DNA from 4 places in the Sporomusa termitida genome. Region 2 is predicted to be linked to each of the others. Evidence: riboswitches for the same ligand, from Rfam matches in the RefSeq annotation. Region 2 holds a riboswitch; each other region holds the start of a gene.
What was found. Region 2 has a riboswitch for cobalamin ahead of SPTER_RS01645 (sirohydrochlorin cobaltochelatase). Riboswitches for the same ligand answer to the same signal wherever they lie in the genome.

Region 1 (7,967 bases), 1.8 Mb from region 2:
GCCTGAGGAACAGATTAAAACCGATCCGGTGCGCAACACCATGGTGATCATGGGCAGCCCGGAGGTGTATGATCAGGTTAACTATCTGCTGGCCCAGATTGATACACCGCCCCAGCAGGTGATGTTCGAGGTGCAGGTCCTTGAGATTAACCGCGATGATTTGTCCAACCTTGGTGTCGACTGGGGGGCATCATTTAAGCTGCCTGCCGCCCCCATTATCTATGAGGACCTGCAATTTAGGATCGGTACCGGGAAATACGGGGTAAATCTGCAGGGGGTTGTCAATCACCTGCTCGAGAACAAAAAAGGCCGGCTGCTGGCCAGCCCGCGGATTGCGACCTTAGACGGGGTAACAGCCAAGATTCTGATCGGGGACAAGCTGGCGGTTGAGAGCCAGCAGCCGACGACAAGCAGCATCCCCATCATCTCCGTGATTTATGTGGATGTCGGCATTAAGCTGGAGGTAACGCCCACTGTCAACAAAGACGGCTTTATTACCACCCGCATTCAGCCCGAAGTGAGCAATAAGACCGATACCACGAAAAATGGCAACCCCAATATCCGTACCCGCCAGGCGGATGCGACCCTAAGGGTTAAAAGTGGTGTAACCATTGTGCTGGGCGGCCTGATTCAGCGCCAGGAGACCAGCGATACCTTTAAAGTACCGATATTAGGGCAGCTGCCGCTAGTGGGAGGGCTGTTTCACTCCAGCTCCAAGCAGGTGACGGAGACGGAACTGGTCATTATGCTGACGCCAAAGATAATTGATTAATATAAGCAGGAGGAGCAACATCATGAGGTACCTAGTGCGGGCGAGCCGACTGTTCCTGTTGATAGTATTTTTCTATATAACGTTTGTTCAGACCGGTTTTGCCGCCGCTGGGCCGCAGCCTGTTATCGGCGTTGTCTTAATGCCGCCGGCCGTTCATTTGTATGGTCATGTCGCCCTGATAAACTGTTATGCCCCTGCCAATAGCTTCTATGCCGTGATTGATCTCCGTGATACCCCCGGGAAAAGCATTGTGATCCGGTCGGCCGAGCAAAGGCTGCAAAGCCTGCTGGAAACTGCTTTGGCAACAGGCAATCTTGTCTCGTTTGTGGGGCAGGGCGTTTTTGTCCAGTCGCCTCCCCGCGGCGGCACCTGGAATATGGAGGTCTATCAAATTGATGAAGTCACGGTATATAACAAAAAGTAAAGTCTTCCTACTGCTTTTATATAGTTTCCTGTTTTTCCCCTTGCCGGTTGCGGCGGTGCCGGCAGCGGACATTGCCAGCCGGTGGTCGCCGGTTATTTGCCAGACCGACAACAGTAATGGCCTCACCGCTCAGCAAGATATATTTACGCTGGTCAATTACGACCGCGACTGGCGGCTCAATAATAACTGGTATAACCTGCTGTTTTATCCCCTGGAGCGGGTTATGTATTATTCGGTGGTGGAAAGCGACACCCACTATTTTATCGGCTACTATCAGTATTACCCGCGTTACACAGGCCGGGCCGAGCATGAGCATGATCTGACCGGGGTGCTGCTGGCGGTGGCCAAAACGCCTGATCAGACCGGGCGGCTTGATATGCTGCTGACCCACAGTAATAAAAAATGGCGGCAGTGGCCGGGCGCGCAGGTGCGCCTGGAAGGCCGGCACCCGGTACTGAATATCCGGCCCGGCTGCCATGAGATTACCGTTGCCGGCCGGAGCCGACAGGGGTTGCCGGCGGCCGGCATCTATGAGATCCCGGCCGGTGACAAGCCGGCCGGGCCGATAAGCAAAGTCCTGCCGGGCGGGGCCCATGGCGGTTACCGGCTGGTACCGCTGACCCAGTTATGGGAACGGCGTCAGGATATTGGCCAGGGCCGGGTCTTTGCCCGCTGGGGTGCGTTTGACAGCTATAATGAGGTTAAGGTTACCGTACCCTGGGTGTGGGAGTACCGCCGGCTCAACTGGCTGGCAAAACCCGGCGAGCTGCTCCAGTATTTCCAGGGCCGGCCGGTAAGAGCCTGTAATTATCTGAGCAATCCGTACTAACCCGTTTAGAAGCGGTAAGCTGCCAAGGCTGGCAGCCTGAGTCAGACAATTTTATAATTGCCAGGTATAGGTGCCCTACGGGGCTTAATAGGGAAGTCCGGTGCAAAACCGGCACGGTCCCGCCACTGTAATGGGGAGCAAATCCAGGATATGCCACTGCGATGCGGACAACTGTCGTGGGAAGGTTTGGAGGCGCCATGAACCAGAAGTCAGGAGAACTGCCTATACAACGATCACCGGTGACCTGCGAGCGATGGGTAGGGGATTATGTGCGGTAGTCTGTTCTTGGTTTATAGCAGTAAGTCTGCTGATAAAACGAGGGTAAATGGATTTCCCATGTAGTCAACGCTCCTGGATGACTATATGAGAAATCCATTTTTTATTTGGCCGTATTTCACTGCGTACAGGTGCCCTGCAGAGGGTTTAATAGAGAAGTCCGGTTGAAGCCGGCGCGGTCCCGCCACTGTAACAAGGAGTCAGTCCGCAGACGCCACTGGAGGAAATTTCCGGGAAGGCCGGGCTGATGATGAACTGGAGTCAGGAGAACTGCCTGTAAGGACGGTCTTCGCCAACCCTGCGAGCGACAGGGGAAGATCAGGCAATCGGTACGAGGGGAGGGTAAGAAGTAAGCAACAGCTAAATCGGGCTACCATTCTCAGCAATTTTTTCAGAAAAGAGTAAGACATATGAGGAGAGATTTGCAGTGAAACAACGTAAATTGTCCAAACAAGCCCTGGCGATGGGGATCGCCTGTACCCTGGCCTTCAGCCTGACCCCGGACTACAGCGGCCTTGCCCAGGCGGCCGCAGCCGGCGGCAAGACGTCACCGGCAACCGGGGAAACTGTGGACGCCGATGCCGGCTCCGCCCAGGACTATGCCCTGGAGGCGGTTACGGTTGAGGCCAAACGCCCCGACTGGGAGGCCAAGCTGTCACCGGGGACGGTGACTATTATCCGGCCTGATGATTACAAAGGCGAGCAAAAGACATTGCCGGAACTCTTGAAAGATGTGCCTGGCGTCCATGTCCGCTATGTATCCGGCAAGGGCCAGTACACCACCGTGACCGTTCGCGGCAGCACGGCAGCCCAGGTAGGGGTTTTTGTGGACGGGGTGCTCTCTAATTTGGGTGGTGATGCCGCCATGGACATCTCGACTATTCCCATCCATAATGTTGAACGGATTGAGGTTTATCGCGGCTATATCCCGGCCCGGTTCGGCGGCACCTATATGGGCGGCGTTATTAACATCGTTACCAAGAAGCCGGACAAGGCTAATATCTCGGCCCAGGTCGGCAAAAGCTCTTGGGGCGGTAATACCGTAGGCCTGGAGATCACCCAGCCGCTGGGAAAGGGTAGCCTGATGATCGGTATCAACCGCGACCAGAGTGACGGCGATTTCCGCTATAAGAATCCTGGCGTCAAAGCAGGGTATGACCAGATAGTCCAGCAGTATGAGCAGTTGACGGTTACAATGCTTCAGAATTATAATGCGAGCCTTGATACGTTGCAAGATAGTCAGTATGGTTTAGGTTTAAATATAGGTTGGGAGCCTTTTACGTCATTAGAAGAGGTTCAACAAGCAACTACAGCAGGTAGTCCATTTTATAATGCACTTATGAATGCGGGCATAGCTGCAGGCTATGATACAGAGACACTTAATTATCTGCTTTCTGCTAATGATTGGTTTGGTTATGATCCTGATTTTAAACAAAAGTGGTGGGATGAACAAAAGGCCGCACACCCGGAACTTGCGGATGACATACGTTACCGCCGCAATAACGACTATAAAAACACCGACGCCATTATCAAATGGCAGGACGACCACTGGCTGGTCAAGGGCAGCTGGAAAAAAATTGACCGGGGCATGCCGCGAAAGATGTTTCTTACCGGGGATATTTCAAATCCTACGTACTCCCTTATCGACCTGCCTGACCAGATCGAACACAAGAGACAGGAACTAACCACCAAGGATGTGCTGGTGGGCCGGCGGGATACGGACGGCAACCTGGAATGGGGCTGGCAGGTCAATTACCTGGACCAGGATAAGCGTTACCGCAACCCGGACTATCTGAAATTTAATTCCATGCCGGCAGTATTTAGCGAATGGAGCGCCTATGATTCCCAACGGCTTGGCGGGGCCATTGACGGTACTTATAAAACCAGCGACAAGCACCTGCTCGAATTTCTGGCCAACTGGTCCAAGGAGAAAATGGATGTTGATGGCAGCCGGATGGACAAATATGACTTTGAACCTAGTCTTACCAATCGCGAGAGGTTTCGGACATATTATGAACAGACGCTGTTCAATCTCCAATTGCAGGATACCATTACCCTCAACCAGGCGGCCGATCTCTGGCTGACTCCCAGTATTCGCTACAATTATTCCAACGTTATGGGCAGGGCGCTGGGAAAATCTGACTTAAATAAATGGGTCGATCAGGAAGATTCCCAGGTTAATGATAAGGTCACCTGGCAGGTGGCGCTGAAAAAGCAGGTGGACGATCATCTAACCCTGCGTTCCACATATGGCACCTACTACCGGCTGCTCAACCTGTATGAGATTGCTGGCGACGGCGGCGGCATTCTGCCCCGGCCTAATGCTTATAACGACCCCAAGTACGCTGGTCAAAGCATATTCCCGGTACCCGAGGAAGGAACCCAGTGGGATTTGTCGGCCAGCTGGGACGGAAAACTGCTGGGCGCCGACTCCTCCAAGGTGCAACTGACCTATTTCGGTCGCGATTCGAAAAATATACTCCAGCTCTACCGCTTTGGCTATAATTATTGGTCTTATACCAATGCGCACAAGGGGCGGGTCAACGGTGCGGAATTGCAGGGCAATTTCAGTTGGAGCAAATGGGATATGAATCTGGCAGGTACCTATATGCGTACCAAGCAGTGGACCAAGAACGATTCGCCTACCGGCACCGGCGATGTATATTACCGGATGCCGCATCTCTACGCCCCGGACTGGGAAGGCTCGGTGCGCCTGACCTACCGCCCGGACAACCGGCTGGCGATTTTCAGTGAAGTAAAATATATTGATGAGATGTATTGCTGGCAGCAAGATCCGGAGAAGGTCCAAAGCTCCCTAACCACCGTCGGCCTGGGGGCCAAATATAAAATGGATAAAGATTGCCAAATCATTGCCGGTGTCAACGACCTCTTTGATAAAGGGCCGGAGATGACGTTTACCAGTACTGGCTATGCATTCGATGCACAAAACAAGCTGCTTGAATATCCCCTGCAGGGCCGCACCTATTATGTAACGCTGCAGTACAAGTATTAATTCAGTTCATTTAAGGAGGTGATGCCCTATGCCAAAACAGGCAAGGCCGGCCTTGCGGAAGGAGGTGAAAAGCGGCGGTAAGCCGGCAGTAGTTCAAACACGGGTAGACTAAAAAAAATGGAAAAGAGGGATTAAACGAATGAAACTAAAAGCAGGTTTTCTTAAACGGATACTCCTAACGGCGATGACGCTGTCCATTATCGGCAGTTCGGCCGTACAGGCCGCCCCGGAAAATTTATTCGGCTATACGGTTGTCGATTCCGGTTACTCCCAAGGCCTGGCCGGCGCCATCAGCGGTGAGCGGACCGGGAACCCGACCACCTTTACCTCCAGCACCAAGGTTACCGGTTTAAACGGCGACCCGGCGATCTTCAATTTCTTCCAGGGCAATGAAAGCCGGCTGGTACTGCGTGAGTACAATTATACGCCTACAGCACCGCCAAACAGAATCATTGATCCCTTTGCCGCCAGCTGGAACCCGCTTGTATCACCAAGCTGGAGTAATGTGGCCAATCTGCATGCAGTGGCTACCAAAAACCAGTGGCTGTATGCCACCGGGTATGACCTAGCAAAAATTGCTGTTGTAAATATGAATAGCGGTTATGCGCAAACAGCACATAACTATCAATTCCCGACATCATGGCCGAGCATTTCTGTGCCTGCCGGTGCAGCGGTTCATGGAGAAGGCTTAACTGTTGTTGATAACAATTTATATGCCCTATTTACCATTAATCCGGATGGCGGCTATTCAGTATATTCGAACAGTATTGTTGTCAAATTTACAATTAATACAATCACGGGTGCTCTTACTTATGTCAACCACTTAGAAGTCGGCAAAAACGCCTTCACCCTGGATCACTATAACAACAAACTTTATGTCTGCGCCGTAGGCGGCATGCAGAATGCCGGCAGCGCCAATCCTGACACCCGTCTGGATATCATTGACCTGGCCACTTTCACCAAGACCACCGTTACCAAAACCAGCGGCATGATCGGCGACTTCCGCGACATTACCATCGTTGACGCCAACACCGCCTATGTATTCCTGGGCAACTATAATGCATCGTTTGCCAACATGCTCGGCAATGTTTACCGTACTACCGTAGCCAACCTTACTTCCCCTTCAACCTGGACCAATGTCAGCACGATTAACTCCCCCGGCTACCTCTGGGGCATCTATGGCGACAGCACCCGTTTCTGGTTCGTTAAGGGCAACCAGATCGACATCTATCCCGGCCTGCCTGCCAGCACTGGCGACACGGCCACCAGAACCTTCACCCCGACCCAGCTCGGTTATAGCGGCGGCAACCTGAACTCGGCCATCATTCTGGCCCCGGATCTGACCTCGCGGGCCGGTGCCGCGCTCCAATCGGCTGGCGTTGCTAAATCCTTCGCCGCTCATTCCGTCCTGGCCCAGCAAGCCCGCAAGGCTGCTGAAAAGAAAACAGGCCTGAAAATTGTCAACGGCCAAAGAATCCTTAGCTTTGATTAATTCAGCCTGCTGGCTGCTATAGCCAGACTAGCAGAAAAGTAAGAGAACAGGGGGGCTGGACAGAGCGTGTGTCCAGGCCCCTTGTTCTCTTGAAACAGGGGGACAGGGTTTTGTTTCGACCAAATTGTTAACAATAATTTTACCTGCCCCTAACACTTATATTCACAGGCTGATCTATAATAAAAAGCAATTACAAAGAAAGGTCTGTGGTAACTATGGCGATTTGGCAGGTTGACCTGGAATCCAGAGAAGCTGAGCAGCATCGAAAATGGTTAAAACGCAGAGGCTTTATTTCCGCCAATTATTTCTCGGCGAATGGGTTTTCGCTGGCAAAAATGCGGCAGCTGGCCCAGGACGGCAAGCTGCATGCCATTCAGTGCCGGTTTGGCAATTCTGTGCGCTGGTATTATCTGGAGAGTCAGGCCGAGCTGGCCCGGATCAGAGGCGAACTTTCGTGATCTTTCAGATTTAACTATTATTTATCGGCAGATGTGTTACAATAATAGTGAATCAAGCATTAGCGTTGGCCGGGACAACTGGCAGGGCTTTTCGTTTGAGACCGATAATAACAGTGACGAGGGGTGTAATATTATGTGTGATGAAGAAACTCTAGAATTGACAGATGAAATCCCGGTACTATTTACTGATGATGTTGAACTCCTTGGCGACCGTTTGATGGATATTATTATTGCCATGGGTTTGCCGGAAGAGCAGACCAACGCGGTGCTGCGGCTGATTAATGATGCGATTGAGGACCATCATCAAAACATTCTCGACACTTTTGAGGATACCATCGAGATCGACGACGAAGCAGAAGAACAGGCCTAGCTACGGGAAAAGCCGCGAATTTCGCGGCTTTTTTCTATATTTATATAACCAGAATTAACACAACACATCCTGCCGGGCCAGTGGCCGCAGCTGGTCATAAATCCCGGGCTGGTCCTGGTTCCAGAAGGGAACAGGCTCAGTCAGCTGCCAGATGTCGGTGGCGTATTCGGCGAAGGTACGGTCACTGGAAAACCAGCCGGAATAAGCGATATTCAGCAGGCCCAGCCGCTGCCAGCGCTGTTGGTCGCAGTAGGCTGCGGCCAGCCGGTTCTGGGTGTCGACATAGCCGGCAAAGTCTTGGAGCAGGAAGTACTCGTCGCCATGATGCAGCAG
Region 2 (7,967 bases):
TTAGTAGCCGGGTAATTATGAAAAATAACGGCAATTTTTTTCTCCCGATTGGGCTTGCGGCGCAGGTTAGCCCACTTGCCGGCTTTACGCACAACCTGACTGATGCGTTCAGGCATAGTTTCGTAGCTGGTCATTCCATCGGCTGCCTGTGTTTTACCGGCCACAGGCAGAGAGTGAATAACCCCGTCGAATTCCGGCAAGGCAATACTGCAGGATATCTCCATGGGGGTCAGACCCTCACTACTCCGGTCCCACTCTGCCGGGGAGCGCAATAGGGCATAGGCCTGCAAAACCGGCACTCCCAGCTGTTGTAAAAAATCCGGCTCCACCGGCCGGCCGACCGTCAAGGAAAACTTAAATGTATTAATCAGCACATCAATGCCGGGCAACCCATCATCATAAAAATAGCTTTTGAAAGCGTCATCGATCCCCTGAGCGCCAAACTCAGCACTGCGCGCCCAGTGGCTGAACGCGGCGATTACATTCATGCCCCGGGCCTCAATCTCATCAATAAGCGCTGTTGGGTACGCCAGATCGGCCCATATCCATTCATCCCGCGGAAACAACAGGCCTATCGTCGGGCGGCCTGCCTGGCAATGGTGCTGCCGGTATTCGGCAACATCCGTATATATGCCGGCGGCCCGGGGATGAAAAATACCGTTCCATACCAGTGGCTGCGGCTGTTGGAATTCGCAGGTATCCCGGCCATAGCGGCTGCTCAGGTACAAACAGAAATTACAATAATTATCGAGGCCGCTATAGACTAAATACCGGCGCAGCTGTTCCCGTTCCGCCGCTGTTACGCCGTAAAGAGTGTCTTCGGGCTGAGGTTCAGTTGCCAGCATAGTATGGGTTATCCCTTTTTGCCGCAGGAAATCGCCGGCCTTTTGCAAAAAGTGCGTATCCCGCCCCATCCCCATCCAGGAAAACAGCACGACGTCACAGACACGGAAGCGCTGCTGCCATTCCGGTCCCCATACCATACTGTCGTTAAGAAAAACAATGTCGATGTTGCTGGCTAGCCGGCCTGCTTCTTGCAGCCGGCGGCTTGCCTTTACCAGCATGCTGTGTTGGCGGTCAATATTCGTTAAAAATATTATGTTTCCCATATGGTTTTCCCCCACTGCTGCTTGCATTTTCCCTTGTCGGCACTACTGGTCCGCCTACACTGAAATCATAATTACTTCATGGGCCTTTTTCCGCCATACTTCGTTGTCGTCGGCTTACATATGTCCGATATGTGCGCCTCCTCCGCCTCGTCTTGCGAAAAAATTCCCGTGAATTATTTTACGCTTTCAATGTAGGCGGACCACTACGTTACTTCTCAGGGAAATATTGAGGATAGGCATAGCTGGCCAGGTTTTTTACACCCCAAACTATGTACTGCGATGTACAAACCAAATACCGTTCAGGTATTGAGACAAGCTGCTGCCGGCGAATGGCCTTAACCGACTGCAGGGCCGGATCATTCTGGATATCGGCGGCAAATTGCGCCATATCGGTTTTGCCGGTGTAATCCCAGGTTGGCATTAACAGTATGTCAGGATTCACCTTGACCAGCTGTTCCTTGGACAATATATCATTCATCCCCAGCCCGGCAAGGGCGGCCCCGTTTTTCACGCCGGCATACTGGCAGATATCGTCAAAAGTCGTGCCTTTACCGTCACTGCCACCCATCAGGGAAAAACGGACCACCACCGGCCTTTGGCTGTCAGGTATCGGCCTGACCCTGTCAACAACCTCGGCCAGCGTATTGTCCATATCGGCAACCAGCTTCGCTCCCGCCTCCGGTTCGCCGACCGCCCGGGCAATCTCCAAAATTACGTTTTTGATTTCTTCAATGGAATTAGGCCATTGATAAATATAGACGGGAAAACCTGCATCCCGGACTGTCTGCACAAACTCTAGCGGCTGCCAGTCCGGCACAATCACGAGATCAGGCTGCAGGGCAATGACAACTTCCGGGTTAGCCCGTATTCTCGCCGGTACGGCCTTAGCCTGTTCGGTAATATTGGACAGGCCGCCGTCATCTGCCAGATAAGTCAGGGCGGCAATCCGCCCTGACGGTACCAGGCCCAGCAGAATTTCATCGGTACTGACCGACAAAGATATAATCCGCTGGGGTTTCCCCCGCAATTTCAGTACATTTCCCTGGCCGTCTCTTACCTCATAGCCGGCCGCCGACGGCTCGGCCTGGGGTCTCTGCTGATTAGCACAGCCTGCGCACAAAAGCAATAGGCAGAGTAAAAATACGATCGGTTTGATTATCTGAAAATATCTCATATATCTGACCTCACCCTGCTTAATGCCTGTTGCTGGCAGTTAATTTTCTCAATCCATTCACTCATTGTATTTTTCATAAACTCATGTACCAGGTAGTCAGGCTGTATATAATCCACAATGCGCCCTGCTTCGGGCACACTAAACGGTAGATGCTCATCAATCTTAAGTACATGATGCATAAGTTCAGTCATTGAATATTGCTCCTGGTGCTGCCGCCTGTTTTGACTTTCCCTGATATATTCGCCCGACAAGGAGTGATGCAGATGAATCCCCTTAATATACTGGCTGTAGCTGCCGAGCCGGGATATTGTTCTAAGAATGTAGTCAATGCCCTCGGCCTGGGTTCGTAAGGCCGGATTGGTATTCATCAGGTGCCCCGTATCCAGCATAATGCCAACATTCCGGTGAGCTACGCCCTCCAGCAGATACGCTGTCAGTTCCTTGCTCTGCAAGGTTAGCCCCGGCCACCACAGATTTTCAAACAACAGGGTCATATCTGCAGGTATCGAGCTGTGGAGTGCGTTAATAACCTCTACCGTTGCTTCAATTACCTCCCGGTCGGAGGCATGAAATTTCCAGGTAAACAATTCGGAGATGCGGGCATGACTGACATGGAACACAACATACTTAGCTCCCGCCTGCTTGGCGGCCATAATGTTCTCCCGGTAAACAGTAAGCCACTCTTCCCTGGTTATACCGCCATAACAGTCCCTGATAGCAGCCTCATTGCCAAACTGCTTTAATAATGCACACTGATCGCCACGCCAAAAATCGAGCCACCAGGGCCAGAAGCGGAGATGAACGCCATGGATCCATTCTTTTTTATGGAGAGTTTCATCCAACGGCCCGCAAAACATCATCTCAATGCCGTCTAAATGGTGACAATGCAAAAATCTCTGCAGACATTCCCCATTATTGTTGATGAGATCATTATCAGTCGTATAGTTTGACAAATTTACAAGCTGTAGCATATGTACATCCTTTACTGTGCCGGAAGAAGAAAGATGCCGCCTGCGAAAGGTTGGCATCTGCCTCTAAAGCTTTTATTTTTTAGCTACTCGATGGCGTAAGCCGGTAAGCATATGACTTAGACTCAGCCCTTACCCGCTGATAAGGGCAACCGCACACTTTTGCTCTGCGCTCTGTTTAACGTCAATGTTTCATATGTTTTCAGGATGGAAGTATTACCACTAGGTACACAGTCCGATAACCTGTAACAACCTCGCGCTGACCAATTAAGTTTGTCAACCGGCCAATTAGCTGGAACATATTGTGACACTTCATTTCCCTCCTTAAACCGTCCCCCGCATGGTCAGGGCCTACGGGGGTATAGCTACAATATGGCAATAAAAAAATCCTGGTACTTAATACCAGGAGTGAATTCAGCAGATCGCTAACTTCTTGAGTATACCCGAGAAGATACGCGCTTAACTGTAATCCCCTCCCCATACCTCGTGGGTCTCTAACGGCGATTGTCAGCTAGGCAGTTCTCCTGGCTCCGGCTCATCGCTTGCTTAAACCTTCCCGGGAATCTTATCCCCAGTGGCATATCTTAAGCTTGCTCCCCGTTACAGTGGCGGGACCGCGCCGGTTTCTCACCGGTCTTCCCTATTAAGCCCATTGGGCACCCAACTCAACAGTATTAAATTACAAAACAGGTTCGATTTTAGTTTATCGAACAGTAAGAAGCTTGTCAATAGTTTCCGCGGGATTTTGCATATATTCCAACAATCCGTAATTTTCAGATATTTTTTTCTTTTTTGCTTGCATCAGGAAGACAATAACCTGCTTGTATTATTTATGCTGCTTTTTATATGCAAAGCAAAACACATCTCCAAAAAACATTGGAGATGTGTTTTTACAGTTTGCCTGTTTTTAATGGTTTTTAGCTTCAGGATTATTAAGTTCATCAATCGCATCTTTTATATGTTGAACATAGATATCCTGGATTTTTTCATTTTCGCCTAAGCCATGGATATAGGTGTCAACTTTAATACCGGCGGCAATAAGCTGAGTTTTGTGGGAATCACTTTCGTCACCGGCCATATCATTGACGGCATGATCGCCGGCTACCAGCATTAACGGCATCAGGGTTACTTTTTTGACTTTATTGGCTTTCAGCTTGTCAATCGTACCTTCCAGGGTAGGATAGCCTTCTACAGTATAAACATATACATTTTTATAGCCTGCATCCTGTAGTTTTTCCTGCAGGGCAGGATAGGTAGCAGTGGCAGGGTGGAGCCCGCCGTGGCCCAGCAGCAGGACAGCTTCATTCTTCTTAAGTTTCGGGTATTGGGTTGCTAATGCTTCGACTACTGCCTGATAATCATCGGTGGTGTCTTCCTGGCCCATATAGTAAAGCAGGGGTCTGCCAATTGTAAGCTTTTCAAAGGTTTTAGCCGCTTGCGCATGGGCCACCGCACTTTTAATCAGCTCATATTCTTCACCGGCGGTAATTTGCATAGGTTGTACAATAACTTCAGTAAAGCCTTCGGCTTTGAGGCGGTCAAGCGCTTGTTTCTCAGTATCAATCTTGATACCGTCACGTTCGGCTAATCTTTTAATGATAATCCGGGAGCTAAATGCCCGGCGCACTTCATAATCAGGGAATTCAGCCTGTATTTTATTTTCAACTGCTTCAATAGTTGCTTTCAGTGTGTCGTGGTAGGTTGTACCAAAACTCACAACCAAAATAGCCTTTTTACCAGCCGCAGCCGGTGCAGCCGCAGCCAGCGACGGGATCAGGCTGACGCAACCAAATACGGCCAGCATACAGATCGTGGTAAGTAAGGAAAAAATTTTTTTCATAAATAAAACAACTCCTTTAAATTTTACATAACGAATGCCTGGAGAAAATCCCCGCAATTCTTCACCTGCTGATTACCTCATAGGCAGCCTCCTCACTGCAATAAAATATTTATATGATAGTAAAACTGTAAAAAGAAAGGTCTGCTAGAGACCCGCGCCAATGCGCAATTCAAAAGGAGCGTTGAGAAGAATGTCATTAAATTAAAACTCCCAACCGTTAAAGTTGGGAGTAATAAACAGTAGTCTTATAAAAAAACTCCTGGCTGTTAACCAGGAGTGAATTAAGCCAGATACGCTATTTTATGCCAGCGTCTACTGTAATCCCCTCCCCATGCCTCGTGGGTAATAAACGGCGATTGTCAAATAGGCAGTTCTCCTGACTCCGGCTCATGGCTCACTTAAACCTTCCCAAGACAAATGCTCAGTGGTATATCTTAAGCTAGCTCCCCGTTACAGTGGCGGGACCGCGCCGGCATTAAACCGGACTTCCCTATTAAGCCTTTAGGCACCTATTTCAAACATATTAAGTTGTCCTCTGTGAAATTAGCATAACACCTCAAGAAATGATTGTCAATCCTTAAAAAATGATTGTCTGCAATTATCACTCTATTCTAAATTTATCATGCGGCAGCATCCGCCACTAAAGGCCTGTTATGCCAAATCGATCCATCATTTTACATCCAGCGACTTATAATAAAGACGCTTACTTTCATACATGCGTTTATCAGCCTCCTGAATCAGGCATTCCAGACTGACTTCGCTGCTCGCGGCGGCGCCAATGCTGACACTGAGAGTCAAATCAGCATACACATTAGCAACAATGCCCGGTTGCCACCATTTGCTATTGCGTTGTATCCGCTTAATAATAATCTGTGCTTCCGGGAGAGAAACCCCCGGCAGCAGCACAACAATCTCATCACCACCATAGCGAAAAGCGCGGTCGTCACTGCTGATACTATTTTTCACAACCTGAGCAGCAGCCTTAATTAACATATCACCGGCCACATGCCCATATTGGTCATTGACAAGCTTTAGGCCATTAATGTCAATCATCAGCAGTGTAACCGGCGCCGGCTGCTCTGCGGCCTGCCGGCACTGCTCTGCAAAAAACCGGTCAAAGGAATGGCGGTTCAGTAAGCCTGTCAATTTATCATACTCGGCCAGGTACTGGACTTCCTCGTGCAGGCGGGCATTCCTAATCGCAATCGCAGTCTGGCTGGCCAGTGCTTCCAGAAGCTCCAGCCGTTCCTGCGACTCCTCACCCGGACTGGTTCTTTCAATATATAATATCCCCAGTAAATCACGCCGGTAGATAAGCGGGACATAATATTTTGCCAGCTTGCCCTGTTCATCAGCAGCCATGACTGTCCGCAAAGTACTGTAAACCTGGTTTGCCGCCTCACGGTAACCCTCCTGGCCTTCAATCGGCTCACTGCGGCTGTACTCATGCGTATGCATAGCCGGGATACCGTCGTTGGTTTCACTTGATAAATAAATTTCGGCCTTGTTAACCACCATCGTCTTTCTTATAATCCTCAGGATGCCGTCAATGATCTCGGCAATACTTAACGAGGAGGTGATGATCTGGGCTGCCTGATACAAGGCGGCCTGCCTTTCCAGGGCGGCATTCAGACTGCGGGCCACTTTCTCCCGCTCGGTCACATCAATTGTGACCAAAACAGTGCCGATAAACTTACCACTGGCATCCGTTACCCGTGAATACCGGTTCTCAATAAACCGCCCATTACGGCCCATTAGGCGATACCATGCCTTTTTTTTACCAGCCCGCAGCTGCCCCAGCTTGTCCTCGAGAATTTTTCGCCGGTGCTGGGGATAACTGTCTAAAAAGTTTTTACCTAATAAAGTACCTTCAGGCAATTGCCGTATCTGCTCTGCACAGGCATTACAAAATACAACTGTATTGTTTTTATCCAAACAAATGACCCCTAAATTTGCTATATTCTCCAGGTAATGCCCAACACTGCCGGCAGATAAAACCAGCTGCTGCTTTTCCTGTCTCGCTGCCTGGCCGGCGCCCATCCTGCCGGCAGCAAACATAGCCGGTTCTAATGCCAAAAAGGCTTTTACCAGAGCCCGGTCGAACTGACTGTCAGCCGCCCGTTCCAGCTCACCCATAGCTTCATGCCAGCTTCTTACCTGCTGATAATTCTGGATTGTCGTCATAACATCAACGGCTTCGGCAATATGAATGATCCTGGCTGGCAAGGGGATTTCCAAGGCTTTGAGTTTATTGGGGTAGCCATTGCCATCATAACGCTCGTGATGGTGCAGTACCCCGGCAATAAGCTCCCGCAGCTCTTTGGATCGCAGCAGCATCTGGCTGCCATAGACCGGATGGCGCTCCATTTCATTCCGGTCATACGGATCATAAGTACCCTGTTTATATAAAACCTTGATCGGTACATTTATTTTACCAATATCATGCAGCAACGCCATTGCACCAATATTCACAATCTCAGTATCACGGCAGCCGGTCGCTTGGGCCAGCCTAACCGCATAATATGCCACCCTTTGCGAGTGGTTAAATACAAAATTAAACTGATGGGATAAGATGGACAGATAGAAATTAAAATCTTCCCGTTGTCCCCACTCTTGATAAACGCACTTTAATAGTCCGTTGTCCTGTGTGGTAAAACTCATCTTCGCACACACCGCCTTATTATGTTAGCTGTATTTACAAAGCATACCGGATGTTTTTCCCGCTTCGGTACATTGATAAACAGGCAGCACAACTGATGAATCAAGCTGGCAGCTTGTATTTTCCCAAACAAAAAACTCCCGCTGCTTAAGCCGGGAATAGTAATAACAGTTTGCCAAAACAAAACTCCTGGTACCTCATTATACCAGGAGTGAAT
Region 3 (7,967 bases), 2.2 Mb from region 2:
ATCATATTGAGCAAGCAAAACATAGGCCTTACCATTCACAAAAGCAACATCCGTATAGTCGCCTTGAGTATAGCCGATACCGGTAGTAAGTAAAGCATCCGACTCGGCAGTAGTCAAGGTTGCTACAATTGTAGGAGTTGCCGAAGTAATATCAACAACTTGCAATTGCGAAAGGTCACTGCCATTAGCAACTTGAGCGCCGCCAACAGAAGTTACATAAGCATACTCACCCTCTACAACAACCCCATTGGTGTTGCCATTGACAGCAACTGTGGTAGCCGCGCTTGTACTCAAATTGATTTTAACCAAATCGGAGGGTCCATAGGTATAAGTCCAATTTACATTGGTATAACGGTTAAAAGTAGCAATTAAATAATTGTTGCTTCCCTCAGTGTATAAATCCAACCCTGTACCGGCGCCCTTCCAGGTATTGCCGCCGCTGCTGCCCGGAACAAAACGGTAAAATTCTCCCAATTCTTCAAATGGCGTTGCACCGGATAAATCATACTTGTAAATACTTGCCGAATACTGCAGCGTAGGATCGGTGGAACCAGGAGGCAGCGTATCCACATTGTCATTATCGATCAAGTAAAAATCGTTGCCAAACACAACTGCGCCATAAGGATTGGTCACCGACCAGGTTTTGGCGGCTCCTTCGACAGTCTGGTTTGCCTGAGCGGTTGTTAGTTGCTGCCAGTTGGCAGGCGTCGGGTTATAAACCCCATACAAGGCTCTCCCTTGCTTGCCTAAACCGCTATCGTCTGGCGTGCCATAAGTATAATAATTGGCTACTGTAACGGGGCTGGCCTCTGCAGTAATCGGAATAACCCGGGGGTCAGACGACCGGTCCACCGTGGCTAAAATACGATCCACAGCAATATGGACTCTGGAAGCAGCCGTTTCTCCAACGCTGCCAAACCAGCCTGTGCCGTACCCGGCACCGACGAGACCTAAACCTACTTTGAAAGCCATAATTTTTCACACTCCTTGATTATTTTTTTGCGGTCTTTCCCGCTGCCACATTGCCTTAACCCGCTATCAGGCAATATCTATATGCAGCGCAACGGACAGGGACCCGGCCCGCCGCACGACATACCATTAGAAGCGATACTCCATGGTCGTATAATAGGTGCGCCCGGCCAAAGGATAGTAGGAAGGAGTCATATCGCGATTCATGTTTCTAGTAATATACACATCCTTGCCTTGATCAAAGACATCGTTAACGCCAGCGCTGAGACGCCAGTTTTTGTCGAATTTATATTTAATCCCTAAATCGACTAAGGAATAAGCATCCCTGACATCCGTGGGAACATTGGGATTATCCTCACCGCTTGAATCTTCGCCGCGGAGCACTTCTTTCGCGGTATAGCGGTATTCGCCGAAGACATTCAGCTTGTCGCCCGGGAATAAGTAATCAAGGCGGGCGCTGACGACCCATTCCGGCACAAAGGAGGCTCCGGATTGCGCCCAGTTGTATTTATAACCCAGGCCGCCGTCTAGCTCCTTGCTCTTTTGCCAGGTCGCGGCCACAGCCAGGTTCACGCGCTGCCACTTCATGTTATGGGAGAGCTCAAGGCCGTAGACGTCGATGATGCCGGTCGGGCAATACGCGCTCAGCCCGCTGCCGCCGCGCGGCGTCCAAAGCACCAGCTGGTTTTCCGCCCGCCGTTTATAGTAGGTAAGGATGGTATCGGTGTCGGCATTGGCCATCTCCCCCTGCCAGTTCAGGCTGAAGTCAAATTGCCTGCCCCGCTCCCAGAGGCCGGCATCAATGACCCCACCTTCACCGGCTAGAGAGAAGACATAGTTTTGGGCGATGAAGCCGCCGTCGCCGAAAATCTCATAGAAGTTCGGATGGCGGTTATAGGTGCCCCAGGTAGACTTGAAGCTCCACTGGTCATTGATTTGCTTTTGCAGCGCCACCCCGCCGGAATACCGCCAGCGGCTGTCGTCGGAACCCATCGGCCCCAAGCCTTCCATTTCCACCTTATCGGCCCGCAGGATCGGCGTCAATTTCAAATCGCCGGCGTCATTTAAGGTAACCGTATCCTGCAGGGTCAGGTGGTACTCACGGTTGTTGTATTTCGACAGCATTTTGCGGATGGTATAGTTTACACCGGTTTGCCGATCGATGGCTTCCTGGGACAAATCCCAGCGGTTGCCGTTGGTCCGCATGGTTTCGCGCGTAAGGTCGGCGTTAAATTCCAGGAGATGGTTCGCCATCTTCATCGCCATGTTCAAGTTGCCGTTCCATTTCTTGGAATGATAATTGCCCCACAGTTGACCGGGTAAATAGTCAGTTTCCGGCTTATTGAGCTCGGCGATTGCTCGATAGCCGCCGGTATTGGTGTAATGCTTGTCACTGTCGAGATAGGCCACATGCCAGCCGTAGTCCAGATTACCTATCGTATCCCGGCGGCCGATCAGCAGTTCTTGGTAATCGATTTTTAATCTGCCATCTGAATACGGGCTGTTGCTATAATTATGATAACTATCTACTATGGCTTTGGCCAAGCCTTCGTCCAGCTTTTTCCACGCAGCCTTGACTGTCCAATGCTCACCCTGCCATTTGAGCATGCCGTTATTGTTCTGATAATCGTTGCTGCGGCGGGTAAAGGTTTTATCAGCATAATAATTACTTGGATAAGTCCAGTCAAAATCCCCCTGCCAGATATCGCGGCTGAAGGTGGCCAGGAGGCTGCCGCTGCCGAGGGGCATGCTGTATTCGTAGTCGGCCGTATAGCCGCCGTGGGAGCGTACGCCCTGACGAATATGCCCCTGCCCTTCCTGCGGTTTCTTAGTCACGATATTAATGACGCCGCCCATCGGCGCGCCGGCAAAGCGGGCCGGCACATAGCCGCGGTAGACTTCGATGCGTTCGATATTTTCCGCCGGAATCGCGGACAGATTCACGGCCGCGTCGCCGGTCAGGTTCATCATCACGCCGTCGACAAAGACCGCGACCTGCGCCGCCGTGGAGCCGCGCATTCTGGCTACCGTATAGTGGCCGACGCCGTTGATGCGTTGGATAAAGAGACCCGGCACCCGGTCCAGCAGCTCCGGCAGGTTCTTCTGCTCGCCCTCAAAGGCTTGCGGGTAAATGACGCTGACCTGGCCGGGGCTGAGCTTCTTTTCCCAGCCGGGGCGGGAGGCTTCGACGGTAATCGGGGCTAAGGCATATTCGCCGCTGGCCGGCGTGTAATCAATAGCAGCCGGGCCGGCGTTATCCGCTGCGGTTGCAGCTTCCGTTGTGTACTCCGCAGCGTCCTCCGTACCGGATTGGCCTGCGGTTTGCTGGCTTGCCAGCTCGCTTTCGCTTACCGGCAAGCCAGCTTCAATACCAGGAATGGCAGACGCTGTCGCTGCCGGCGCTTCCGGTTCAGGCATTGGTTTCGGCTTGCCGATGACCACGGTCGTAGCAGTTGCTGCTGGCGGGGCATAGTCAAAGGCCTGCTCCGACTTATTACTGCCACTGCCGAAGCCGCTCCAACGCCAATTGAAGCCGCCGTTGATGCTCCAGTCATTGCCGACGTCGCTGCCGGTCGTTTTCAGGTAATCCAGGGTAAAAATGCCGGTCGGCGAGATCTTGACTCTGCCGCCCAGGCGCCATTCCCACCAGCTGTCATGGCCGCCGGCGGTATCGATGCGCCGGCTGGAAGTGCCGTACCGCTGGTAGATATCCTGACCGCTGGCAAAGTCATGCCCGTAATTGACGCCGGCGTAGACCTGGGCACCTTCGCCAAAGTCTCGGCCCGCTTTCAAGCCTGCTTTACCGATGGCGGTGTCGTAGCCTTTTTCCGTGATGTGCAGACCGTTGCCAAGGGCGTAACTGTTTTCGTCCACATGGCCGAGGAAGAAGGACAGCGAGGGTTCCCAGAACCAGGCGTCAGCCAGCAGATTGCGCTTGCCGTATTGCAGGCCCAGCCCGTAGCCCCAGGTATTGCTCTTGCCGTCGACCCGGCCGATGGTACCGTCGCCGGTATTGGCGGTAAAATAGTATTCGTTCTTGATTTTGGCGGCGTTGACCGCAACGTCCACATAGTGGCCTTTATCGCCTACCCAGCTGCCGTAAAGGCCAATGCCGTGGCTGTCCTGCTCGCCGCCGCCGGTGGCGGTATGGCTGTCGCCGTTAATTTTACTGATATAAAAGCCTGTATAGACGCTGCCGCCGCAGAATGGCTTGCTTAATAATTTGTCGTAACCGACCTGGATGCCGTCATAGCTTTGGTCGGCACGGCGGCCATAGCCGGCGGCGCTGTCATATTTGCCATGCCAGACAGCGGCCCACACGCTTTCACGCAGCTCGCCAGCCCGTTCCGCCGGCGCAAGCGGCGGATTCAGATTGGCCAGATGCAATTCGTCGGCGCGGCGGAACATATTGAGATTGTTGGCTTTAGCGACATTCCGCAACACCGCGCTGTTTTCGGAGGCTGATTTGCCGCTCTCGGCCATTTCGCCGGTATCCTCGTAGGTGTACTTGGAGACGAGCCAGGCCGTGCCTTGCGTATTGTCGTAGGTGTTGCTTAATGTAGTGGCACCTTGAGACTTAAGATAGTCCCATTCTTCCTGCGTCAGGTTTTCCGGGTCGGCAGCGCGGAAGGGCACGGTGCCGTCGGCATTCATAATAATAATAATGTGGTTGCCATCGTTTTTATAATAATTGCCGTTGCTATCCTGGGCGTATTTAAGCTTGCTGTTTTCTGTCTGGTAATAATTATCGTAACGGGTGATTTCCGGCGTAATCATATAATTGCTGAAAATGCCGTCGACGGTGGTTGCCCGGCCGATCACTTCAAAGTTTTCCGCGCCGTTATAGATGCCGATGCTGCCCGCGTCGCTGCCTTCACCGAAGGGACTGGTGCCAATCCCCGGCACCCAGCCTATTTCGTAATATAAGGTAGTTTTCGCGTTGGCGTCGATTTCCTTTTGTGCCTGATTCGCTTGCCCAATCAATACATTATCGCTGGAACCTGCGAAACTACCATCATCCTTTATAATTCCATATTTGCCTAATCGAAAAGCAGTACCGTTGCCCAAGATGGCTGTATCGGCCAGTAAGGTGCGGCCGGTAGGAACATAAGCATCAACAGTTTTACCGCCGCTTTCATATGTCAAGCCTGTTTTGAAACCACCGCCGTTATCATTGAAGGCTAAAGAATCCCTGCCGCCGACCGTATTCACATAGGTAAGATCGATCAGGCTGTTTTCACCGGTAATTAATTCTTGGGTTGAAATTACCGTTTTAGCCCCAGAACCATTCAGCGGGGTTTGCGTTCCGGCAGCGCCTACGGAGTTACTGACACCGGCATCCGATGTCACCTTTAAATTTCCTTCATAATCCAACGCATAGGACGCTCCATCCGGTCCTGTTATCCAATATGTATTAATTTTATAAGTCACAGCATCGGAGGGTTCTACGATAATCGCTCTATCATCCGGCCGCCAGGTGCCAGTTACGGTAACCTGGTCATAGGTATAAGCCTTATGACCGGTAGAGCCTGTAACAGTACCAGTTTTCGCCATTTGCAGCTTAACATTAAACCCTATAGCGTTCGAGTCATTCACCGAAAAATCATATAGACTATTTGCAATAGTAGTTTCATTAGCGCTGTTATCGCCTAAAGCATTGATTGCTTGCAGTTGTTCCTCATTCAGCACCACAAAATAAAATTCAGGCAGATATTTTTCCATGACAGCTTTAAGTTGAGCTTCATCACCGATTGCCGCATATATTTCTCTTTGAACTTCTATTGTTTGAAACAGCGAATTATTAAGATATTTAACTATATTTCCAGTAACAATAGTCTGAGTAGAGTTTGTTTGTACTACTTTATAACTATAGCTATCGGTTTCCTGATCATAAACGCGCATTGCAATAGCGTTTGCATTTTCACCGTTAATTTGAGGAGTTGTCGGAATGGAGGGAAAATTATTCAAATTATTTCCCGCGCTAGCTGGAGATCCATACTCAGACCAATCTGCTCTCAAAGTACCAGCCGAAAGGTTAAAGGGTCTCGTAATATTATCAAGCGTAGACGGCTTAGTCGATTGAACCGGATTTGAGACCGTATCATAATTTTTAAAGAAGGCGCTTCCGCCAACATTATTACCATATGTAATAATTCCATCGCCTGTCAGCGTCACGCCGTCAGCCGCCCATGCTGCTGTGGGTACGCATACTACTCCCAAGGTCGCCGCAATCGACGCGCAGATTACCTTTTTCCTGGCTTTTTTGCTCATATAGTTACGCGCATTGACTGCATAGCCGTCAGCAGCAGCAGGTTCCGCCGCACAACTTATTTGCGGCCACGACAGTACCTCCGTCCCCGGTGCTAAACTTTTAGCGCCACAGCGACGGCGGACCGATTTCGCCCGGCCATTATTTTTCGCCAATTCAGATACCACCTGCCAACAGGCGCGAGTGCGGTTCCAAATGACTTTATAAATATGATTTAAAATCGCAGATCATTCCTTTACGTTTTCTTACCGTCCTTGGTTGACTATTGCTTTACTTTTTTATCTTTAATAGGTTGCATACTGGTACAAACAGATCTTGTACACGAAAAATACCAAATAAAAAACTCCCATATCGGGAGTGCTTACGCCAACCAGCCGGTATCCGGCCCTGGTTTTTCGTAATCTCCTCCCTGTCACTCGCAGGTATAATGGCGATTGCTGGATAAGGCAGTTCTCCTGACTCCGGTTCATAACGATCCCGCGCCTTCCCAAAGCTTTCGCCTCAGTGGCATATATGCGAGATTGCTCCCCGTTACAGTGGCGGGACCGTGCCGGTATTTCACCGGTCTTCCCTTTTAAGCCCTTGCGGGCACCTATCCCAACGTTATGCTGTTGTCGTTTCCTCATTTAACTGTATGTGCTCTTTCAGGATAATATGACTGTTTTGTCCATATTTGCTACTAAACTCTATTCCTATATTCAACAATGGGTTCTGCTTGTCCGGCTCAATCCGTCATATTACTTATTTTCCACCTGCCGTACCGCAGGCTTTAGTCTTCTTTCCCTCCTTTTGCGATAACGATTTGTCTCATGCAAGGATAAAAGCTCACACAAGTCACATAATCTTCTCCCTGTTCCTCGCAGGTCAAACGAAGATTGTCGGTACAGGCAATTCTCCTGACTCCAGTTCATCATCAGTCCATCCTTCCCGGCATGTTTATCTCATCCCAGTGGCATTCGTTAGACTGACTCCCGATTACAGTGGCGGGACCGTGCCGGTATCTCACCGGTCTTCCCTATTAATCCTTTTAAAAAAGGCGCCTGTACCCGCATTGATTTCTCATTGCCCGTTCTATGTTTATAAGTCCGTTCCCCGTTGCGTCTATGCTATAATGGCTACTGAAGCTTGTACCTCGTAATCACGACATCCGCTTTCCCGTTGTTACTACCTAGTTAATCCTATATTCATTGCATTAACCTGATTCCATTCACGCTCCTTTCACTAAGCAACTGCAGGGCTCTTTAGCACAAATGCTCTTTTCATCAATTGCCAGTCATTACCCAATAGGTGAAAAGACCAATTCCCTGATGACCTTTATAATTTGATTGCAGAGGTGAAACTATTTTATGAAATCAACCAATGATGAACGGTATCGCCAAATTGCTAAGAAAATCGTCTATTATCGCATTCGCCGGGGACTTTCCCAGGATGAATTAGCAGATAAAGTTGGAATAAGCAAGAGTTATCTAAGCAAGATAGAAGCGCCAAACTCCGCCAAGGCTTTCTCTTTAGATGTTCTATTCGCTATCGCAGACGGACTAGAAGTTGATGTGATTCAGTTTTTTATGCCGGTTAACGACAATTAAAGTATGCGACTAGCTGTCTATTCCCGCCTGTTTGCCCACCATGGCAAAACAAAAGAAGCCTCCCTGTGATGTTAGCATCCAGAGAGGCTTCTTGCTATCCGACGAAGCTGTCGGTACAAAATCAAAAATTGCATCGCAATCCC
Region 4 (7,967 bases), 1.7 Mb from region 2:
AACTCCTGCCTTTCTTCCGGGTGATATTTGTTACCACCAATCCCATTCCGATCAAAGAGGCGGTTAACCTGATCGGTATCAAAGCCGGCCCGGTAAGACTGCCGTTAGTACCGCCCACTGCCGGTGAAACGGCGCAGCTTACAAAGGTCATGCAAGCATTAGGCGTGTTATAATTATTTAACGGTTACCGGTAGCGCGAGCTACCGGTTTTTTTTGTATGTGGAGGCAGGTTTTGCATATAATATTTAAGAGCGAGTAGACCACTTGTTGTCAGCGAATACTAAATAGGTTATAATTATTCACAAGTGGACAGGACGGCCGGTTTCTAGTGATGTGCTTAAATGAACGGGCAGTTACAACTTAATTGACTAATATTTTTGGAGGTGTATGTTTTTTTGGCTCGACAACCAGGCAAGGTACAGATTATCCCTCTGGGCGGGATGGGGGAGATCGGCAAGAATATGACGGTAATCCGTTATGGTGATGAGATCATTGTAGTTGATGCAGGGTTAATGTTTCCGGAAGATGACATGCTGGGCATTGATCTGGTAATTCCCGATATCAGCTATCTGTTGGACAACCGTGAGTTAGTCAAGGCTATTGTCTTAACCCATGGGCATGAAGACCATATTGGTGCTTTGCCATATGTGTTAAAACAGCTTAGCGTTCCCGTATACGGAACTCGCTTGACGCTGGGGATCTTAGAGGGACGCCTGAAGGAAAACAATGTTTCAGCCAGCAACCTGCATGCTGTTAAGTCAGGGGATCAGATTCAAATCGGCCATTTTTCCATTGGCTTTATCCGGGTAAGCCATAGCATCGCCGATTCGGTGGCTTTATCAATTAAAACGCCTGTAGGTGTCATTGTCCATACAGGAGATTTTAAACTTGATCAAACACCGGTTGACGGTAAAGTCACTGATTTTCACAAATTTGCCGAATTAGGCGACCAGGGGGTGCTGGTGCTGCTGGCAGACAGTACGAACGCCGAGCGGCCCGGCTATACGCCAAGTGAGAAATCAGTGGGCGTTACCTTTGATGATGCCTTTCGCAATGCCCGGGAACGAATTATTATTGCCTCATTCTCATCCAATATTCACCGGATTCAACAGGCAATTGACACTGCCTGCAAATACCGGCGCCGGGTGGCCATCCTGGGCCGGAGTATGGTGAATGTTGTTACGATCGCCTTAGAACTTGGCTATTTAAATATTCCCGAGGGCGTTATTGTTGATATTGACGAAATTAACAATTATCCCTCATCAGGCATCGTTATTTTAACAACAGGCAGCCAAGGTGAACCCATGTCGGCACTCACTCGGATGGCTATGTCGGATCATAAAAAAGTTGAGATTATTCCGGGGGACACCGTAATTATCTCGGCCACGCCGATACCCGGCAACGAGAAGCTGGTATCACGGACGATTGACTTTCTTTTCCGGCAGGGCGCCGAGGTTGTTTATGAATCCACCTCCGGCATCCACGTATCCGGGCATGCCAGCCAGGAAGAGCTTAAGCTGATGCACAATCTGCTGCGGCCGAAGTTCTTTATCCCCGTACATGGCGAATACCGGCATTTGATTAAGCATTCTAAACTGGCCCAGTCCTTAGGTATGGCCAAGGAAAATATTTTTGTTGCCGAAAATGGCCAGGTTCTGGAATTTACTGCCGACAAGGGCGCTGTAACCGGCAAGGTAACCTCAGGCAATGTCCTGGTGGATGGCCTGGGGGTTGGCGATGTGGGGAATATCGTCCTGCGGGACCGCCGGCAGCTGTCGCAGGACGGCATCCTTATTATTGTGGTCACGATGGATAAGCAGCGCGGTCAGGTAGCTGCCGGTCCGGACATTGTATCCCGCGGTTTTGTTTATGTCCGTGAGTCTGAGCAGCTGATGGAGGATGCCAAGGAGCGGGTTAAACAGGCCCTGGAAAAATGCGAGCTCAATAATATTACCGAATGGGCAGCAATTAAGTCCAATGTCCGTGATACCCTGGGCAAATATTTATATGAACGCACACGCCGGCGGCCGATGATTCTGCCTATCATTATGGAAGTTTAACTAGAAAAACTTGACTTCTGCCAAGTCATTTAGACGCCGGCAGAAGCCGCAGTCGTTCCTGACATAATCAGAAAGCAGATTCCTTTCTGATTATGGTATAAAAGCCCTGGCGTAGTCAGCTTGCCGCTAAATACGCCAGGGCTTGCGTATGTTTTGGCCAGGCACCCACTTCTCAGAAGACCGCAGCGGTTAAATAAACCAGAAAAAGAGTAAGGCCAGCAACAGCACCCAAAAATGGGATACCAGAAAAAATACGATTGCGGCAAAAACCAACCAGAATAGCATAAATAGTCCCACCTCTGCTTGTTATTTATTACATATTATGTTTGGTAAAAAAATATGTTACCGGAATAATGTGTCATGGGGACGGTTCTCTTGACACAGGTTGCCTATAAATAGTAAAGGGGCAGTTTCAAATTCCCCTGTGATTCTGCCTGCCAGGAGCAGCGTGGCGGCCGGCTGGCGGCCGCCTCTGCGGTGATCTGTGCGGTAGCGGCCAACCGGAAAACTCATTCATTAAGGAACGAAAAACTGCCAGGGAAAGAACCAACCAGCCCTTAATGGCGAAAAACACCAAAATACTGGTTTGAGTAAAAACACCAAAAACCGTAAAATGTAGATAGAACGCGGGTTCAGAAGCGCGTTTTTATCGGACACATTGAGGGGGAGGATTTACGATGAGCCAGTTAATGGAAATTGTACACGCTGATGGGGAATGGGCAGTTTTAGACAGGGTATCATCTGAGGAACAAGCTGAATAACCAATATAAAATACCCTATGAAAGCAATGCCAAATGGACGAAAAGAAAAGACCTTAAAGCAGAGACTTTTGGTATGAAGGGGTAATTACTGCTGTAGTAACTAAACCAGTTTATATGGGTATTCAGGTATGGGGCGGGGAATGGTACGACTGTCCTGCCATTGATGCTATATTCACTAAAGAAGAATGGGAAGAAGGCAACAATGTTTATCTGGCAAAGCAGGGCAAGAAAATACCTCAATTTCTTTAACGAATAATATCATCAATCCCTTATTTAGGGTATTTACAGAAGGATTCCTTTGAAGTATACTTGCAATACAAAAGTGTTATCATCTAATATTCACAATATAATGTATACAAGAAAATCTGTATATTGACAAAATTACCCACTGCTGTTATATTTTAATCAAAGAAAAAACAAAGGAATCCTTATAAAAAAATAGAATATAATATATTTTTGGTGCAGGTGCTCGGAAGAGCCTAACAGAAAAGCCGGTTAAATGCCGGCGCGGACCCGCCACTGTAATGGGGAGCAAAACCATGTATGCCACTGGGAGCAAAGGTTCCTGGGAAGGTTTGGTGGAGCAATGATCCAGAGCCAGGAGAACTGCCTGCATAACAATCACCGTTTTAACCTGCGATGGACCGGGAAGGGGATTGCTAGTGCAATGTTGCATTTTGTGCCGACAGCTTTGTCGGCTTACAAGAGGCCTTTCTGGATGCTATCATCTCAGGGAGGCTTCTTTTATTTTGCATAATGGTGGACAAACAGAAACGAAACTTTTATCAAGCTGCTAAGTGGATGCTTCTCACGAGGTACAATCTTCAGTAGCTGTTGTAACATAAACATAGCGGGAAACGGACCCACAAACATAAACGAATAATCATGGTACAGGTGCCTTTTTAGAAGGCTTAATAGGGAAGTCCGGTTAAAGACCGGCGCGGTCCCGCCACTGTAACAGAGAGTCAGCCCTACAATGCCACTGGAAGAGATAAACATTCCGGGAAGGCTGGGCAGGTGATGAACTGGAGCCAGGAGAACTGCCTGTACGGAAAATCTTCGCTTAACCTGCGATGAACAGGGAGAAGATTAGGCTGCAGCTTGTGTGAGCTTTATCCTTGCACAAGGCAAATCGTTACCGAAAAAGGAGGGAAAAAGACTAAAGCCTGCAAAACAGCAGGTGCGAATCGAATAATTACTGTCGACAGTATAGGGGTAGATTAGATTGACAAAACAGGAACAGATCAACCGGTTAACACAGAAGCTTTTGGATTGCGGCTATCGTTCGAGTCAGGTCAAGCAAATCATCAGTGAAGCTTCAGAAAATACTACAACGGCAGCCAGCAGTTCGCAGCAGGAAGAGTTGATTATTGAAGCTCTGCAAAGCTATGTGGAATTTGGTATCAAGTGTAAGAAGAAAGGAGCCCGCGATTAATAAGCGATATCGCTTATTGAGCCGGACACGCAAACATCACAGAAATTTTCGCTGGATGAACGGAATAAAGCCAGTAAAAAAAATGTGGTCAAAAGAGTACTATTATCCTGAAAGCACACATAAGATGAATAGGAAAACAACAACATAACGTTGGGATAGGTGCCCTTCGGGGCTTAATAGGGAAGTCCGGTTAAATGCCGGCGCGGTCCCGCCACTGTAACGGGGAGCAATCTCGCATATATGCCACTGAAGCTACTGCTTTGGGAAGGCGCGGGATGGTTATGAACCGGAGTCAGGAGAACTGCCTTATCCAGCAATCACCGTTTTTACCCACGAGGTATGGGGAGGAGATTACGTGAAAACCAAGGCCGGATTCCGGTCGGTTAGCGTAAACACTCCCAACAAGGGAGTTTTTTTATTTGGTATTATTTATGGTATGCATATTTCATCATCGTAGCATAATCGGAAAGAGAGAGGTTTTATATTGAAGCAACGCAGGTTAAAGAAAAAAGTTCTGGCGGTTAGTATCGCCTGTGCGCTGGCGCTAAGCACCACGCCAACATTTTATAGCTTTGTCTATGCGGCCGGCAGCGAACAATCGCAGGAGACAAACGAAACAGCAACCGCGCCTGACGGCAAGCAGGCGCAGGAAACCGGGGAAGTTGCGCCGGCAACTGACAGCGAGCGATTGCGGGAAATTAATGAAGAAGCAAACCGCGACAAACCCTGGCAAAAGGAATACGCATTGGAAGCGGTAACGGTGGAAGCACCACGCCCCGACTGGGAGTCCAAGCTCTCGCCCGGCACCGTAACCGTCATTGAACCCGATAAATACAAAGGCGAGCAAAAAACGTTGCCTGAACTTCTGAAAGACGTACCCGGCGTCCATATCCGGGAAGTTATGGGCAAGGGACAGTACACCACTGTCAGCGTCCGGGGCAGCACGGCGGCCCAGGTCGGTGTGTTCGTTGACGGCGTACTGGTCAATCTCGGCGGCGACGCGGCTGTCGATTTGTCCACCATTCCGGTGAAAAATGTAGCCCGCATTGAGGTCTACCGGGGCTATGTCCCGGCCCGTTTCGGCGGCACTTATATGGGCGGCGTCATCAACGTTGTCACCAAAAAGCCGGAAAAGGCAAATGTATCCGCCTCCTTCGGCCAGCGCTCCTATGGCGGCTACAGCGGCAGCCTGGAGCTTGACATGCCGCTGGGCAAAGGCAGCCTGCTGGTCGGCATCAACCGCGACCAGAGCGACGGGAATTTCAAATATACAAATTTTGAGGCCCAAAAATTGGCGGCCGGAGCACAGGCCCAGTACGATCGGTCTATGGCTCAATTTGAGGAATCAATTCAACCAGTTTATGAAATGTATGCCCCCATCTTTGGTTGGACTTCCATCCAAGATATGTTAAATGATCCCGATATGGGACCTATGTTTGCAAAGTTTCCCGCCCACAATTATTGGGAGGTCTTTGAAAGCCAACCCACCCAGGATGCCACCCGGGTCCGCCAGAACAACGATTACAAAAATACCGACGTCCTGATCAAATGGCAGGATGACCACTGGCTGATCAAGGGTAGCTGGAAGAACATCGACCGAGGGCTGCCGGATGCCGTAAAGAGTATTTGGCAGGATCTTCCCTCGCACTTTATCGCTCCCCCTGACCCCTTAGTGGATCAGACAGAGAATGACTATGTCCGGAGGATGAAAGACGCCTATCAGATAAATCAAGGGCGGCGGCAGAACCAAACCGACAAGGCGCTGCAGGTAGGCCGGAGGGATAATGCGGGCAACATGGAATGGGGCTGGCGGCTGGATTATCAGGATGAGGACAAAGACTACCATTCGGATATTCGCCGTATTCAGGAATTAGTCAATCCGGGCAACGGCCACTTCATCGGCCCCCTGCGCGAATGGAGCAGCTACAATTCCGGCCGTTTCGGCGGGGCGCTGGATGGCAGCTACAAGGCCGGGTCCAACCATCTGCTGGAATTCATGGCCAACTACTCCCATGAAACCCTGCGCATTGACGGCAATGGCATGGATAATATTAATTATGCCGCTCACTACCGGTATCGATATAAATATGAGCAAGATATGTTCAATATCCAGCTCCAGGACACGATTACCCTGAACAAAGCCGGCGATTTCTGGTTCACGCCCAGCGTTCGTTATAATTATTCCCAGGTTACCGGCTATTCGCGGTATGCCAACCCGGAACATCCCTGGACACATAGCCAAGATGAGCAGTCTAATGGCAAGGCTACCTGGCAGGCTGCCCTCAAAAAGCAGCTCGACGATCACTGGACGCTGCGTTCGACCTTCGGCACCTACTACCGGCTCTTAAACCTTTATGAGATTGCCGGGGACGGGGCCGGCATCCTGCCTAAGCCGGATTCGGACCGCACCGACGCGATGTTTCCGTTGCCCGAGGAAGGCACGCAATGGGACTTTAGCGTACTGTATCAGGGGAATATGCTTAATGCCAAATCCAATTTTGCCTTAACCTATTTTGGCCGTGATTCGGACAATATGCTGCAGCTCCGGCGTGATGGTTATGACTATTGGTGCTATAGCAATGCGGCCAAAGGCAAAGCTAATGGCGTGGAACTACAGAGCAGCCTCAAATGGGACAAGTGGGACCTCGATCTGTCGGCTACCTATCTGAATACCAAGGCCCAGACTAAATACGGGAACCGTCCCGATTCGCCTGATTCTTACTGGCAGGACATTGTCCAGCCCTATACGCCTGATTGGGAAGGTTCACTGCGTCTGACCTATCGTCCCGACACCCGGACGGCGCTCTTCGCCGAGGTGAAATATGTGGATGAAATGTATGTCAGAGAGAGCGTAAGCAAGTGGCAGACTGCGCTGACCACTGTTGGCCTGGGCGTGAAGCACAAACTGAATAAAGATTTGCAGTTCACTGTTGGCGTTAACGACCTGTTCAATAAAGGACCGGAAATTGAAGAGCGGGCTATAATAACGAACCCAACCAATCCGGACTACCCTGTCCAGATAACACAAGCCGCTTATCCGATGCAAGGCCGGACCTATTACGCCACGATGCAGTATAATTTCTGATTTATAATAGGACGATTAAGGAGGTGATGCCGATGAGTATTGCCAAGTGACGGGTTGTTTATGGAGGTGATGAACACAGGTAAGTAAAGTGTAAGTAAGGCAAGTAGAATGCAAGAATAATATGGGAGGGATTTCAATGGCTATATCTTTACTGGGTTATACCATCGTCGATTCCACATATTCGGCAGGAACTGCCGGCGCGATTGGGGCCAACAGCAGAACAGACGCCCCCGCGTCATTTACCGCTTACCCTGCTCAGGTTCCTAGTTTAAACGGTGATCCGAGCATTTACAATTACCGGACTGTCTTAGGTCAGACTAGGGTAGTTATTGGACAATATGACTTTGTTACATTACCACTTCCTTATCAGGTGTGGGACCCGGCTACTGTGCCGCCTTGGAGCAATATAGCCACAAACCGGTCTTGGCCGGCAATCAAAAACCTGTACAGCGTGGCTACGCGCGGCTATTGGCTCTATCCTATTGATTACGACTGGGCCAATATTGCTGTTGTTAATATGCTGACTGCTGCCTATCCGCAAACAACCAGCTACACTTTCCCGGCACATTTTGATGCGATTGAGGCGGCTGCCGGGCGTGGTCCGATTGTACCGGCCGGAAACCAGA

Region 1: linked by a shared signal. The riboswitch ahead of SPTER_RS17570 (TonB-dependent receptor) and the one ahead of SPTER_RS01645 (sirohydrochlorin cobaltochelatase) in region 2 are both predicted to bind cobalamin.
Region 3: linked by a shared signal. The riboswitch ahead of SPTER_RS15740 (TonB-dependent receptor domain-containing protein) and the one ahead of SPTER_RS01645 (sirohydrochlorin cobaltochelatase) in region 2 are both predicted to bind cobalamin.
Region 4: linked by a shared signal. The riboswitch ahead of SPTER_RS09325 (TonB-dependent receptor) and the one ahead of SPTER_RS01645 (sirohydrochlorin cobaltochelatase) in region 2 are both predicted to bind cobalamin.

Annotation. Positions count from the first base shown of each region.
Region 1 covers NZ_CP036259.1:3,729,700-3,737,666, reverse strand. Annotated here, with positions in the region: gene SPTER_RS17585 (type II secretion system protein GspD) at 1-772, shown strand, start outside; gene SPTER_RS17580 (hypothetical protein) at 795-1,196, shown strand; gene SPTER_RS17575 (hypothetical protein) at 1,168-2,025, shown strand; cobalamin riboswitch at 2,077-2,265, shown strand; cobalamin riboswitch at 2,414-2,593, shown strand; gene SPTER_RS17570 (TonB-dependent receptor) at 2,765-5,314, shown strand; gene SPTER_RS17565 (hypothetical protein) at 5,454-6,806, shown strand; gene SPTER_RS17560 (hypothetical protein) at 7,022-7,264, shown strand; gene SPTER_RS17555 (hypothetical protein) at 7,296-7,634, shown strand; gene SPTER_RS17550 (glycogen/starch/alpha-glucan phosphorylase) at 7,689-7,967, opposite strand, start outside.
Region 2 covers NZ_CP036259.1:351,514-359,480, reverse strand. Annotated here, with positions in the region: gene cobN (cobaltochelatase subunit CobN) at 1-1,109, opposite strand, end outside; gene SPTER_RS01655 (ABC transporter substrate-binding protein) at 1,318-2,283, opposite strand; gene SPTER_RS01650 (TIM barrel protein) at 2,280-3,254, opposite strand; cobalamin riboswitch at 3,749-3,930, opposite strand; gene SPTER_RS01645 (sirohydrochlorin cobaltochelatase) at 4,159-5,091, opposite strand; cobalamin riboswitch at 5,441-5,619, opposite strand; gene SPTER_RS01640 (diguanylate cyclase domain-containing protein) at 5,761-7,752, opposite strand.
Region 3 covers NZ_CP036259.1:3,336,258-3,344,224, forward strand. Annotated here, with positions in the region: gene SPTER_RS15735 (hypothetical protein) at 1-972, opposite strand, end outside; gene SPTER_RS15740 (TonB-dependent receptor domain-containing protein) at 1,099-6,405, opposite strand; cobalamin riboswitch at 6,667-6,849, opposite strand; cobalamin riboswitch at 7,108-7,297, opposite strand; gene SPTER_RS15745 (helix-turn-helix domain-containing protein) at 7,585-7,824, shown strand.
Region 4 covers NZ_CP036259.1:2,029,215-2,037,181, forward strand. Annotated here, with positions in the region: gene dapA (4-hydroxy-tetrahydrodipicolinate synthase) at 1-173, shown strand, start outside; gene SPTER_RS09315 (ribonuclease J) at 441-2,060, shown strand; gene SPTER_RS24695 (hypothetical protein) at 2,403-2,573, opposite strand; gene SPTER_RS25620 (hypothetical protein) at 2,936-3,070, shown strand; cobalamin riboswitch at 3,268-3,449, shown strand; cobalamin riboswitch at 3,697-3,883, shown strand; gene SPTER_RS09320 (hypothetical protein) at 4,047-4,256, shown strand; cobalamin riboswitch at 4,397-4,579, shown strand; gene SPTER_RS09325 (TonB-dependent receptor) at 4,954-7,341, shown strand; gene SPTER_RS09330 (hypothetical protein) at 7,478-7,967, shown strand, end outside.